One region of the Fructobacillus tropaeoli genome, then DNA from elsewhere that is predicted to be linked to it. Evidence: riboswitches for the same ligand, from Rfam matches in the RefSeq annotation. Region 1 holds a riboswitch; the other holds the start of a gene.
The links. Region 1 has a riboswitch for FMN ahead of ribD (bifunctional diaminohydroxyphosphoribosylaminopyrimidine deaminase/5-amino-6-(5-phosphoribosylamino)uracil reductase RibD). Riboswitches for the same ligand answer to the same signal wherever they lie in the genome.

Region 1 (7,393 bases):
TGCGCCACTATCCACGGCTATTTTCACATTTTTTCATAGAAAAAGGCAATGGCAGAACGCCATTGCCTAAGAAATTAGAAAGTTACCAGCTGCTTACGGATTGTCCTGGCTCAAGAGTCGTCAAATACTCGTATAATGACCTCATAAGCAGCACAGCTCGGTCCAACTTATAACGTCGCCAACTGTTTGTACAATGACCGCCATTAGTCACAGTAGTTCGACCCAACTTACAGCGTCGCCAACTGTTCATACAACAACCGCATTAGTAGCAACGGTTCGCGGCCCGACTTACAGCATCGCCAACTGTTCGTACAATGACCGCATAAGTAGCAGTGAACCAGCTACCTCAAAGCCCTTATTGCCGGCCTTACCACCCGACCGCTGTACCGCCTGGTCAAAAGTATTAGTGGTTAGGACACCATTGACTACCGGAATCGGGCTGACTCTGGCAAGGTTAGCTATCTGACTGACTGTTTGGTTCACGACCACCTGGTAGTGGTCGGTTTCTCCCTGAATCACGGCACCAAGGCAAATCAGTCCCGAAAAGCGTTCACTATCAACCAACTTTTGTGCCACGGCTGGAATTTCCAAAGCACCGGGCACATGGACCACCACCATTTCGTCTTCCGTTAATCCCTGTTGCCGCAATTGTGTTACCGCGCCGGTTACTAGGGGTTCCGTAATCGCGGTATTAAAGTCCGAAACGATAATCGCAACGGGCTTTTCACTTTGGCTTAACATCTTTCCTTGGTATGTCTTCATTGTCTTCTCAATCCTTTTTCTATTTTTGGGTACCGACTGCTTGAATGACTATTTTTAGGGTAAGGCTGATCAACTTCTCGATTGGTCATCTCAATCATCGGCTGCTCACCATTTAGCTACCAATCTACCTGGTCGCCACCGTCCTCAATCACTCACCATTAAATCTGGTATTGAGTAAAAACCTGGCCTAATTTTTCAGCCTTCGTCTGCAAGTAGGCTGTATTCTCATTTGCCTGGCCAACTTCTAATGGCACGCGGTCAACCACATCAATCCCGTAGGCACGCAGGGCTGCTACCTTATCCAAATTATTCGTCAACAGCCGAATTTTCGTCAGCCCCGCCTGCTTCAGCATCAGCGCTGCTCGCTCATAATTGCGTTCATCGGCCTGGTGCCCCAAGGCCAAGTTAGCTTCCACTGTATCATAACCATTTTCTTGCAAAAGATAAGCCTTGAGCTTATCATGCAGACCAATCCCACGACCTTCCTGCCGTAAATAAACAACCGCACCACCTTCTTGACCAATTTGGCTTAAGGCAGCTTCAAGCTGTGGTCCACACTCGCAGCGTTTGGAACCAAATAAGTCGCCAGTGTCACATTCCGAATGCACACGTACGAGTGGCACATCCCCAGCCTGTTGGCTGCTTTCAAGCAACAAATCCGGTTCTCGCTCTTGGCCGGTTGCAATAAAATCAGTTAAGAAAAACTGCCCATAACGGGTTGGTAACGTAACCCTAGGTCCAGCAGTCAACTCAACACCCTCCTCTCGCTCAATATAATCCCGGATGTCTCGAATGCTGATATATTCCAACCCCTGGTCCTTGGCTAATTTTGCTAGGTCCTCTTGCCTAGCCATCTTACCGTCCTCACGCAAAATTTCAATAATATAGGCTACGGGGGGAACACCCGCCAATTCAGCCAGGGTCACAGCCGCTTCCGTATGTCCTTGTCGTTCCTTCAAGCCACCGGCCGCTGCTATCAAAGGAAAAATATGGCCCGGTCGGTCAAAATCAGTCGCTTTCGCCGAAAGATTAGCCAGTTCCCTTAATGTCTGTGCCCGATCATTGGCCGACACACCAGTCGTTGTAGCCACATGGTCGACCGCGACCGTAAACCGTGTGCCAAACTTCTCACTGTTCTGCTGGACCATTTCTGGCAGGTCAAGATTTTGCGCCCGGTCGGCTGTCATCGGCGCACAGAGAACGCCCCGACCGATTGACAATGCCTGGTTAATTTTGGCCGGGCTGGCCAAAGCGGCCAAGCCAACCAAATCGCCTTCATTTTCACGACTGTGATCATCTTGAACAATAATCAATTCCCCTCGCTGCAGTGCTGCAAGGGCTCTTCTAATTTTTTCAGACATGGAGGGCCTCCCGCCGTTGGCTGTACTTGGCTAAAATATCTGTTTCGACATTAACGAAATCGCCAACCTGCTTCGTGCCAAAGGTTGTGTTTGCCTGCGTTATCGGAATCAGACCAATGGTGAGCACCGGACCGGCAACTCGAACAATCGTCAGAGACGTTCCGTCCAATGCCACTGACCCCTTGGAAACGAAATACGGCCAGAGACTTTCATCCTCGACCTGAATTTCCAGTTCAATAGTCTGCCCCACTTTCGTTTGACTAATAATTTTGCCCCGGCCATCGACATGGCCCAAAACAAAATGACCGTCCAATCGACCAGCCAGCGGTAAACTTTTCTCAAGGTTGACCCGGTCCCCAACGACCAAATTGCCAAACGTCGTTTGCGCAACCGTTGGCGCCATAATCTCAAAACGCGCCTGCTGGTCTGATTTATCAACGATTGACAGGCAAACACCGGTAACCATAATCGAATCTCCCAACTGACTATCGTCAAAGAACCCCGCCGGTCCCTGGATGGTATAAGCATAATTTTGACGGTCTATTTCTTCCACCGCCGTAATGCGGCCAATCGCCGCCACAATTCCTGTAAACATCTTAGTGAACCTTCCGCTCAAAATGAAAATCAATGGCATTGCCAACAACCTTGGTCGCTTTCAATTGACCACCAGCCGCTGCGATTGCCGTTGGCGACAAGCCCTGAACCCCGACTGAACCAAAACGACTCGCCGTTTGATATAAATCAAAACTTTGCCAAGCCTGCTCCTTTAAGAAAGCCTTGATGATGGTTGGCCCGCCTTCAACTAACAGTGATTGACAACCGCGTTGCCCTAGGTCAACCAACAATTCCTGCAAGTCACCCGACCATTCTTGTACTTGGTCAAAGTCCCGCACAAAGTCCTTATTTTGACTATAAATCAGCGTTCTCGTTGCCCACTGGCCGGCGGCCACTTGCTTCTGCAGCCTGCCCCGCCGATCCAAAATCACCCGTAAGGGTTGGTCATGATCAATTTTCACGAAACGAACCGTTAAGGCCGGTTGATCAACTAGCGCCGTTTCGGAGCCAATCAAGATCGCACTTTGTCGGCCACGCAGAGCGTGGATGGCTTGATCAGCCACTTGGTCCGTGATTTTCGTTTGTTGGCCCTGCTTAGCCGCTACCCGCCAATCGCCACTCTCGGCTAACTTCAACTGCACATAAGGTTTGCCGGTCTTGTGATAATAGACAAAAGCGGGATTTAACAGCGCCTGCCGGTCAACATCGGCCCCTTGCACATCGACTTCAACACCCGCCGCCTGCAGGATAGCAACTCCACGGCCATTGACCGCCGGATTTGGATCCAGACTGCCAATCACCACTCGACCAATTCCGGCATCAATCACCGCTTGTGTACAGGGGCCCACCTTTCCCTGCCGGCAACAGGGTTCTAAACTGACATAGAGGGTCGCTGATTTTAAATCAGTCCCCGGCTCAACCTGGGCCAAGGCATCAACCTCAGCATGGCGGTCACCGTAACGATGATGGTAGCCCTGACCTAAAACCTGGCCATTATGGTCCACGATAATCGCCCCCACCCGCGGATTTTTCCATGTGTCCTTTGGGTTCGCCTGTTTTGCTAAGGCGATTGCCCAGGCTAAACCAATTTCATCATTCATTTCGACTCCGATCCACTCCGGGCATAAAAAAACCGGTGTGATTTAAAATCACACCGGAGCAAATCGAAATTAGATTCTGCAAATAAAGACTTCAAGCGCCGTCTTCGTGTCGCCAAAAGGACGACAAAAAACTAGCTAAAAAAGCCCTCTTTGTTTATCTTCTCCCATCCAGACTTTACTGTCGGTTACAGAATCTCACTGTATCAATCAATTGCTTGAGTCACGGACTGAGGCTTACGCCATCACCGTCGGTCGGGAATTACACCCTGCCCCGAAGATTTATATTATTTTTTCTTAGTGTAGCACATCCTACTTTTGAAAAACAATCCTAAAATTAGAAAAAACGAGGACTGATTTATTCAAAGACAATAAAAAAACCGACTATCAGCCGGTTTTAAAATATTGATTAGTAGTTCATGAAGTAGTTATCCAATTCCCACTGTGAAACAAATTGACGGTATGAAGTATATTCAATCTTCTTAGCTTCAATAAACTTATCAGTAATGTGTGTACCGATAGCATCGATTACAACATCATCATTAGCCAATTCATCAAGGGCAGCCAACAACGTATCAGGCAAGTTCACGATGCCAGCCTTCTTACGTTCGTTTTCATCCATCAAGTAGATGTTCTTATCAACGTGAGCTGATGGTTCCAACTTGTTGTCGATACCATCCAAACCAGCTGACAAAATAGCAGCCAAGGCAGTATATGGGTTAGTCGTTGGATCAACTGAACGCAATTCCAAACGAGTTGCCAAACCACGTGAGGCTGGTACTCGAACCATTGGTGAACGGTTTGATGCTGACCAAGCAACATAAACTGGGGCTTCAAAACCAGGAGTCAAACGCTTGTATGAGTTAACCGTTGGGTTAGCCAAGGCAGTCAAGGCTGGGGCGTGCTTCAAGACACCACCCAAGAAGTGCATAGCCGTGTCAGACAAGCCCAAGTTCTTGTCAGCATCGTGGCCATCAAAGACGTTCCCGTCCTTGTCAAACAAAGACATGTTCGTGTGCATTCCTGAACCGTTAATACCTGAAACAGGCTTTGGCATGAAGGTTGCGTAGTAACCGTTATTACGAGCGATTGTCTTTACAACCAACTTGAAAGTCTGAATCTTGTCGGCCATGTCAACGGCGTCTGAGTACTTGAAGTCAACTTCGTGCTGACCAGCAGCAACTTCGTGGTGGGCAGCTTCAACTTCAAAGCCCATCTTTTCAAGCGTCAAAACGATTTCACGACGAACGTTTTCACCGCGGTCCAATGGTGCCAAGTCGAAGTAGTTTCCATGGTCATTTAGTTCCATGGTTGGTTCGCCCTTTTCATCCAATTTGAACAAGAAGAATTCAGGTTCCGTACCAACGTTGAAGGCAGTAAAGCCTTCAGATTCGGCACGGGCAACGGCATCCTTCAAGGCAATTCGTGGGTCACCCTTAAATGGTGTCCGATCCTTTGAGTACACGTCCGCAATCAAACGGGCAACTTTTCCACCATGTTCGTCGGTCGCCCATGGGAAGATCATGAACGTTGACAAATCAGGATAGAGGTACATATCAGATTCGTTAATCCGAACGAATCCTTCAATTGAAGAACCGTCGAACATCAGGTCATTGTCCAAGACCTTGTCCAGTTGTGAAACTGGCACTTCAACGTTCTTGATAGCGCCCAAAACGTCAGTGAATGTCACGCGAATGAATTCAACTTGTTCGTCTTGAACGATTTGCTTAATGTCTGCTTTGGTGTAAGAAGGTTTTGCCATTAGAAACTCCTTTACTTGGCTGCTATAGTGGGTACATTTTTTCTTGGCTGAAGGCTTTCTCCAGCCAAGCTGGCCAGCTGGTCAGCTTTTTTCAATCATCAATTCATTGTTCACATTTGGTCAATTAACCGACCAAATCAGTGGTTATTAAAGCGGGCGATTTGAGCAAATTCATCTTGCAACGAGCGGCGCAGGCTACTATCAACGCCGGCCTGTTGCTGATTTTTCCGTTCGGCTTTGGCAAAGAGTTCTTTAATATCGGCAGTGGAATCACCAGCATCAAGGTAGTCCTTAATTTGCAAGAGCCGATCAATATCGTTTAAAGAAAAACGGCGTTGACCACCCTTACCCCGTTTTGGAGTGATTAATTCGTGCTGTTCGTAGTAACGAATCTGGCGGTCGGTTAGCAGGGTCAACTCGCGGACGGTTGACATCGGTAAAACGGCTCGGTTACGTTGCAATTCAGAACTGGACATGAAAAACTCCTTTCAGCTGGTGATGACCACCTTACTTGGCTTCGTACCAGGTTGGACCGGCATGGTCCTCAACTTTCAATGGTACGGACAAAGAAACGGCAGAATCCATCACGGAGGTTACTAACTTTCGTACTTGCTCTAACTCCTCTTTTGGACATTCAAAGACCAGTTCATCGTGAACCTGCAAAAGCATTTTGGCTTGCAAGCCCTCCTTGGTTAAGGCCTGGTCAACCTTAATCATGGCAATTTTGATAATATCAGCCGCCGAACCTTGAATTGGCGAATTCATCGCTGTTCGTTCAGCAAATGATCGTCGGTTAAAGTTTTTGGCATTAATCTCGGGCAAGTAGCGACGGCGATGTTCAATTGTTTCAACAAAGCCATCCTTATGGGCCTGCTCCTTAATCTGTTCCATCCAACCATGAATCTTAGGAAACTCTTTGAAATAGGTTTCGATAAAGGACTTGGCATCCTTGCGCGAAATGCCGAGGTTCTTTGATAAACCAAAATCAGAAATACCGTAGACGATTCCGAAATTGACGGCCTTGGCTGTCCTTCGATGGTTGGCATCAACCGGCTCATCTGCCTTCAGGCCAAAGACGGCGCGGGCCGTCTCGGCATGAATATCCTCGTCCTCCATGAAGGCCTTCTTCATGTTTGGATCACCGGTGATGGCGGCCAAAACCCGTAATTCGATCTGCGAGTAATCGGCTCCAAAGATTAGCCAATCCGGATGACTGGGAACAAAGGCGTGACGAATTTTACGTCCCTCCTCCGTCCGCATCGGAATATTTTGCAGGTTTGGATCAACTGATGACAATCGGCCGGTCTGGGTCAACGTCTGTAAGAACCGGGTGTGGATCTTCTGGTCGGCTTGATCAACCACGGCCAAGAGGCCATCAACGTAAGTTGACTTAATCTTTGCCAGTTGCCGGTACTCAAGAATATGGCTAACAATTGGCGCCTGCGGTGCCAGTTCCTCCAAGACTTCAACGGCGGTTGAATAACCGGTTTTCGTCTTCTTAATCACTGGCAAGTTCATCTTTTCAAAGAGCAACGTTCCTAACTGCTTGGTTGAATTAATGTTGAATTCTTCACCGGCAATCTGGTAAATTTCTTCTTTGAGTTGGCTGATTTTTTCGTCGAGTTCCTGGCCCATCTTTTCCAGACGGTCTTCCTTAACGGCAAATCCTTGGGCTTCCATCTTGGCCAAGACGAATGACAATGGCAACTCGATATCATGGTAGAGGTCCGTTTGCTTGTGCTCAGCCAATTCCTCAAAGGCTTTGTCACGTAAGCCATAAAGCGCTTCTGCTTTATGGCCGAGGTGATCAAAGACTTCTTGATCATCGGTTGGTACAGAGAACTTAGCACCCTTGC
Region 2 (7,393 bases), on a different contig from region 1:
TCTTAACACGGTCATGTGAGATTTCAGAAACGTGAACCAATCCGTCCACGCCGCCCAAGTCAACGAAAGCACCGAAGTCAGTCAAACGAGCAACAGTTCCTTCAACAACTTCGCCAACAGTCAAACGGCTGAATGCTTCAGCCAACTTTTCGGCACGTTCTTGGGCTGCAACAGCCTTACGTGACAAAATCAAACGAGCCTTGGCTGGGTCGATTTCGATTACTTCTGCCTTGATGTCTTGTCCCTTGAATTGGTTCAAGTCTGAAACAAAGCGTTCTGCAACCATTGATGCAGGTACGAAACCACGGATACCAGCAACGTCAACAATCAAACCACCACGAACGGCGTTGATAACCTTTGCATCAACAACATCACCTTCGTTAAATGACAATGATTCCCAAGCCTTGCGGGCTTCCAAGCGCTTCTTTGACAACAAGTAGGCAACGCCTTCCTTGTCACTCGTTACGTTCGAAACAACAACAGTTTCGATGGTGTCACCGACCTTCAAATCGTCGGCCAAGTTGACGCTACGATCGTCAGAGTACTCACGCGCTGGCACAACTCCTTCTTCTCCGGTGTGAAGACCGATAACTGCTTGGTTATCGTTGTCGATTGCTAGCACTTCGCCAGTTACGACGTCCCCTACCTTAATTTGGTCAGCACTTTCCAGAGCTGCTAATAATTCGCTGTTAGTATCACTCATGACGTCAAACGTCCTCCTACAATTTACACTTATAAGGGTATTTTATCAGAGAGTAGCTGATTTTCCTAGTCTAATTTTAAAAAAAATTAGACTAGACCAACTACTTCGTCAAAATGTTTCGTAAAAACACGAACCGTTTTCCCTATTGCTTTCTATTTTAACAGATTTTTCTAAAATAAAAAGACCACCTTACTGGTGATCTTTGATAATTTGCTTGATTGTGGCCACGACCTGGTCAATACTTTGGCCAGTAGTGTCGACCGTTAGCGCATCTTCGGCCTTTGTCAGCGGTGAAATGGCGCGATGGGAATCCTTATAATCCCGCTCCTCAATTTCCTTTTTCAGGGTTTCCAAATCAGGGTTCATGCCTTTGGCCTGATTTTCCTTGAAACGACGCTCAGCGCGCTCATCGACTGAAGCAATCAAGAAAATTTTCACTTGAGCATCTGGCAAAACGGTTGTGCCAATATCACGGCCATCCATGATCACTGGTTGCTGATCAGTCAAAGCGCGCTGGCGGTCAACCAAATCAGCTCGAACTGCCTGATAGGAAGAAACCAAAGAAACGTTGTTCGTAATTTCAGTTGAACGAATTTCTTCCGTTACTTCTTGCCCATTCAACAAAACGTGTTGCACTGGTTCGCCCGGTAAAAAGGCGATTTCAATCTTTGGTAGCAAGGCAACAATCCCCGCCTCATCTTCGTATGCAAGTCCCGCCTGTTTGGCCGCCAAGGTAATGGCGCGATACATCGCACCAGTGTCAACGTAAACATACTTTAAATCGGTCGCTAAAATTTTAGCAATCGTTGATTTTCCAGCTGATGCTGGTCCATCAATTGCAACTTGAAAATGAGCAGGTTGAGTCATAGGGATTAAAATTTCCTCTTACTTAATTCTCAAAGCTTGTCCAGCAAACTTTGAATAGTTTTGAGCAGTAACACCAGGATTCAAAGCATAAATCTCGTCAGTGGTTGTACCATGAGTTACCGCAAAGTTATAGAGCGTTTGGTTAGCACCCAAGGTCGCTGTATTGGCAGCCGCCGCAGAAGCCGCTGCTTGGTCATCACTTGACTGGGCTGCCTGGCTTTGACTTGACTGCGCAGCAGACTCAGCTTGGCTAGCCGATGTAGCTGATTGACTAGTTGCCTGACTAGTTGAAGACTGAGCAGCGCTGGTTGCATCAGACGATTGTGAACTAGCAGAAGACATTGCCGACTGGCTAGTTTTTTTGGAACTATTAGAACTAGATGTTGTCTTCACCGTTTTTGGTGAATTTTTCATCAATCCATAAACAGGCGCCGACGCTAATAAGACTAACGACAGCAAGACCAAAATCACAACTAGACCGCCGTGACTCTTTGGCCGTGGTTCTTTTTTAGGCTGCTCCTGATTTTCATGCTGGCGATCAAAACGTTGCCGGCGTGATAATGTTGGTGCTGTTTGGTCGTTCATTTTCAAGACCTCCTATGAGTTCGTTCTTAAATCAAGTCTAACACGGAAGGTTGCTTGAAAATGATAACCTTTTCTTAAGAACGAAAGCTTTTCTTAAAGGGTGCCAAGATTGCAACAACCATCACAGAAACGATAAACCAAATCAAACCTTCCAAAAGATTGAATGGGACAACCATCCCCCACAAGTAAACTTTGATGCCAATGAACTTAGCAATATCGAAGTTTGCAAAGCGGGCGTAGAGCGGAATCGCCCAAACAATGTTGGCTAAATAAGCCACCACGGTCATCGCCACAGAGGCAATAACCGCACTAACGGATTGCCATAACCACTTTGGCCAGCGAACTTCAGCCTTGACCATGACTGCCAAAACCAACAAGAATGTCAAAGCAATCACAAGGTTAACTGGCATTCCAATATAGGTATTGGCCCCTTCGTTAAACAAAATCAGCTTCAACAAGGTCCGAATCACCAGCACCCAAACGGCCGAACCGAGCCCTAACCAGGAAAAAGCTAAGAAGGCTGGCACGATTGAAAAGTCAATTTTCAAAAAGGATGCACTGGGAATGATCGCAATTTGCGGAAAAATCGTGAGTGCAAAGGAAATTGCACTGAAAACGGCGACCAGGGTGAGTTTTTTAGTAGTGTTTCTTGTCATTTTCTACTCCTCTGGGCCTAAAAAAGGCCCTACTTCACCCGGGGTAAAATAAAGGCCAGCAAAAAAGACTGTACTTTAAACTTCTTTATACCCGACTGTACGGTCGGCTCTGGATTCAAACCAGATCAGCTGCCATTTGGCAGGTCGCGGGCTCATCAGCTATCGCTGCTTCACCGCCGGTTGGGACTTTCACCCGACCCCGAAGTTTTATATTATATTTGAAACAAGAAATAGTATAGCACAGCTCAAAAAATTTGCCAAGAAAAAAGGCATTTTTACCGTCATAAAAAGCCCTTAACATGGGTTAAGGGCTTGATATTATCAAGACAAATCGGTGTCTGCCGAAAACTTTAAAAAACGAATTTTATTTTCAGCGGTTACGCCATAACTAATCTTTCAGCAAATTTTTCTTACTTGCGGCGCAAGAACCGGTAATCACCGGCCTTCAGGCGCTTGACTTCATCATGCTTTAAGTCACGGAATTCACCCGGCTGTAAACCGATCAAGTCCAAGAAAGCGTAGCGGTCACGGCGCAACTTTTCAACCGGCAGACCAACGGCAGCCAGCATATCCTTGACTTGGTGGTTACGACCTTCATGAATCGTAATCGTGACAAAGGAAACCTTCTTATCCTTATCGGCCTTTTCGATGGCTACCTTGGCAGGAGCAGTCTTCTTGCCTTTCAGAACAATTCCTCGCTTTAACGGTGCCAATTGTTCCATGGTTGCCAATCCCTTGACCTTGGCCGTGTAGACCTTATCAACCCGACCCTTGGGGTGCATCAACTGGTTGGCCAAATCACCATCATTGGTAAGCAAGAGCGCACCGGTCGTATCGTAATCCAACCGACCAACCGGATAAACCCGGGCAGTTACATCATCTAAAATATCTAAAACCGTTTGCCGGCCCTTATCGTCATGGCTAGTAGTCACAACGCCACGGGGCTTATTTAGCAAGTAATAAACATGCTTCTCCTGCCCATCAATTGGCACACCATCGACCTTCACTTCATCTTGGCGGGTCACTTTTGTGCCCAATTGGCTCACGATTTGGCCGTTAACCTCAACTCGGCCTTCTAAAATCATGGTTTCGGCGGCCCGTCGGGAAGCAATTCCCGCTTGAGCAATCACCTTTTGTAGTCGTTGACTTTCTTCAGGCATTTTCGCCCTCCTTTTTTGTGGCAACCGGCTGTTCATCAGTCGGTGTATCGTGTTCTTCTTGCGTGGCTGTTGTGCCTTCTGCCATCAGCGACAATTGGCCCTCATCAGTTGGGCTTTCAAGAATAGTATCCCCCTGATCATCAATTTGGTCAAAGAGCGCCACCTCGGCCTGCCCTTCTTCATCAAGGGTGACATCATTAATATCTGGTAATTCCGGCAAATCAGCTAGCGATTCCAAACCGAAGTAGTCCAAAAAATCAGCGGTCGTGCCGTACAAAATCGGCCGACCAATTTCTTCTTTCCGGCCAACCGATTCGATTAACTGGTGCAACAGTAGCTTTTGAATTGTTCCAGCCGAACGAACACCACGAATCTGATCAATTTCAACACGGGTAATTGGCTGCTGGTAGGCAACAATCACCAAGGTTTCAAGTTGTGCCTGGGTCAACTTAGTGTTAACTGGTAAGTCGAAATAGGCAGAAACTAATTTACCAAATTCAGGACGAGTAACCATGACATAGCGCCCATCTGAGGTCCGCAGCATCAATGGTGAATCGATTTGAATCAGATGAGTGGCCAGTTCATCAAGCAGAGCAGGCAGTGCCCCTTTATCAAAGCCCGTTACCTTAGCCAGTTCGGGGACCGATAGGCCATCCTCACCGGCAACAAACAATAACGCTTCAATTTGACTAATCTTCTGATCCATGGTTCACCGCTTTAATTAAAATTTCATCTGTTAAGGCTGCCTGCCAAAGCGTCACTTCGCCAGCCTTAGTGATTTCAAGCAAGCCCAAAAAGGTCATCACTAACCGATCAGGTGCAAAAACATCATCAAATAGGGCTGTAAAAGGCAAAGATTCTTCTTTTGGCAGGGCTTGTAATTTCTGGCGAATGGAAACAATGCCATCCCCAATCGTATACGAATCCGATTCCACTTGGCGTACCTTGGGGGCCAAGTCTCGTTGCCGAGCAATCACGCTATCGAAAGCCAATTGTAAGTCGACCATGGTCAATCCGGGTGCCAGCGTGACCGGCTGGTCGACTTCCACTTTGTCATCCTCAATTGCCGGCCGAACAAAAGAATGCATGCCGGCCTCTTGCCGTTCATCAAAGAAGCCGGTTGCCTGTTGAAAACGTTGGTAAACCAACAATCGGGCAATCAGCTCCTCTTTTGGATCAAATTCTTCAAAGTTATCTTCAAAATCATCTTCAATCGGTGGCTTTGGTAACAAATCAGTCGACTTCAGATGAATTAACTTAGCAGCCATCACCAAATACTCCGCCGCCACGTCCAACTGCATCGCTTGCTGATCATGAATGAAACCCAAATATTGTTTCGTCACTTCAGCAATCGGTAATTGAAAGATGTCCATCTCATGCTTTTTAATCAAATGTAAAAGCAAATCGAGTGGCCCCTCGAAGTCGGTAATCTTAATTGTGAGACTTGGGTTTTGAATAATGCTTTCTCCACTTATCGATATAAGTTTGGGTGCTTAAGGTGCCCATTACCGTTTGGTCAGGATTGAGTTCCTGCAAGTCCGTCAACATTTGCGCATGAGTGGCCTTTTTAGGCGCACCAGGCGTCAAAATCAGGTGACGAACAACTAGAACGTTGTCCTTGTAACGCTCAAAACCAAGCAAACCGTTGATTGATTCTTGTTGATCGGGTTGCCAAAAGAAGAGTTCCATCTTGGGTTGCTGGTATAAATTTAAGACCAACTTCATATGGTCTAAGTTCTTATATTCTGGCAAAAGAGAAAAGAGGCCCATGACCGTCTTTTCATCGTCTGGTCTTGTCGAAATTAACATGGCTGACTCCTTTACAAAATACTCAGGCACGCGGATGAAATTGGTCATAGACCTGGCTCAACCGCTTTTTTGAAATATGCGTATAGATTTGCGTCGTTGAAATATCGGCGTGGCCCAACAACTCCTGGACAATCCGCAGGTCCGCCCCATTTTCCAGAATATGAGTAGCAAATGAGTGGCGGAGCGTATGCGGCGAGACATCCTTTTTAATGCCGGCCTGAGCCACTAATTTTTTAATCAACTGCCACACTCCCTGTCGAGATAGCGACCGGCCATGGTCATTAACAAAGAGCGTTACCGTCCTCTGCCCTTTCACTAAGGCCGGACGAGCACTTTGTAAATACCGGTTAATCCAGTAAACCGCCACTTCCCCAATCGGCACAATCCGTTCCTTATCACCTTTCCCCAGGGTTTGAATCAGCCCCAAGTCCAGGTGCAAGTCATCAAGCTTGAGATTAATTAATTCCGAAACACGCAAACCCGTGGCATACAAAACTTCAAGCAATGCTCTTGTTCTCAGGCCCAAGGGGGTTGAAACATCCGGTGTCTCTAGCAACAAATCTACCTCTTCGACCGACAAAACGGCCGGCAAGTGTTCCGCCTTCTTGGGAGGCTTAATATTTAACATTGGGTCATGTTCGATTAAACCTTCATTTTTCAAATAAGCAAAGCACTTACGCAACGAGGTGACCATTCGCGCGACCGAAGTGTTGGCTCGCTTTTCTAAGCGCAACTGATTTAAAAACGCCAGGACGACTTGGTGATCAACCTGGCGCCAAGTCTTCTGATTTTTCTTTAAAAAAGCACAGAAGTTGGTTAAATCGTGACGATAAGCGGTAATCGTGTTTTTTGAGAGCCCACGGTCGACCTGAACGTAATTCAAATAATCTTCCATCACGTCCGGTAACATTGACTAATCCTTCTGGCCGGCCTCAGTCAACTGAATGCCGCCGTCAACTTGGGTAATCAACCGTTCCTTATACAAGCGACCCAAAGCCCGCTTGAACTGTGACTTTGAAAAGCCGAACTGAGCCTTAATGGCCTCAGGATCGGACTTATCGTTAAATGGTAGGAAGTGGTCGGCCTTACGTTGCAGCTGAATCAACAAGAACGAAGCGTCTTCATCCATCAGCTTATAGGCCAGTGGCTTCAACGATAGGTTGACGATTCCACGGTCGTTAACGCCCAAGACACGGGCCTTTACAACCTCGCCCAAGCGTGGTTCTTGTTCCCGCTGTGAAGGATGAATAAAGCCAAGCTGATAATCAGCAGTCAGAACCAAAGTCCCAACCAGCTTATTGCGGTAAACCGTGGCTTCCACCTGGTCACCCTTTTTAATGCCAGCACCCAACTTGGCTTGACGAGAAACCGCTTGAATAATATCCTGTTGGGCTAATTTACCCCACAAACGGCCCTTATTATCTTCCTTGATAGCCAGCAAAAGACGGTCGCCCGTTTTTGGCCAAAGGTCCTTGATGGTTGGCAAATCATCTAATGAAACGACCAAATCCTTGTTAGGCAAGCCAATATTCACGAACACCCCTAAATCATGACGGGCATTCACAACCGTGCCCCATGCATACTGGTCCTTTTGAACAGCGGGAATCGTCTTA

Region 2: linked by a shared signal. The riboswitch ahead of FT12353_RS02700 (ECF transporter S component) and the one ahead of ribD (bifunctional diaminohydroxyphosphoribosylaminopyrimidine deaminase/5-amino-6-(5-phosphoribosylamino)uracil reductase RibD) in region 1 are both predicted to bind FMN.

Annotation. Positions count from the first base shown of each region.
Region 1 covers NZ_BOJU01000001.1:246,499-253,891, forward strand. Annotated here, with positions in the region: gene ribH (6,7-dimethyl-8-ribityllumazine synthase) at 289-762, opposite strand; gene ribA (GTP cyclohydrolase II) at 921-2,123, opposite strand; gene FT12353_RS01315 (riboflavin synthase) at 2,116-2,718, opposite strand; gene ribD (bifunctional diaminohydroxyphosphoribosylaminopyrimidine deaminase/5-amino-6-(5-phosphoribosylamino)uracil reductase RibD) at 2,720-3,778, opposite strand; FMN riboswitch at 3,931-4,061, opposite strand; gene glnA (type I glutamate--ammonia ligase) at 4,185-5,537, opposite strand; gene FT12353_RS01330 (MerR family transcriptional regulator) at 5,675-6,013, opposite strand; gene polA (DNA polymerase I) at 6,045-7,393, opposite strand, start outside.
Region 2 covers NZ_BOJU01000002.1:120,332-127,724, forward strand. Annotated here, with positions in the region: gene rpsA (30S ribosomal protein S1) at 1-703, opposite strand, end outside; gene cmk ((d)CMP kinase) at 893-1,570, opposite strand; gene FT12353_RS02695 (LysM peptidoglycan-binding domain-containing protein) at 1,589-2,155, opposite strand; gene FT12353_RS02700 (ECF transporter S component) at 2,230-2,811, opposite strand; FMN riboswitch at 2,886-3,022, opposite strand; gene FT12353_RS02705 (pseudouridine synthase) at 3,222-3,971, opposite strand; gene scpB (SMC-Scp complex subunit ScpB) at 3,964-4,677, opposite strand; gene FT12353_RS02715 (segregation and condensation protein A) at 4,661-5,452, opposite strand; gene FT12353_RS02720 (riboflavin biosynthesis protein RibT) at 5,403-5,780, opposite strand; gene xerD (site-specific tyrosine recombinase XerD) at 5,803-6,690, opposite strand; gene FT12353_RS02730 (CvfB family protein) at 6,694-7,393, opposite strand, start outside.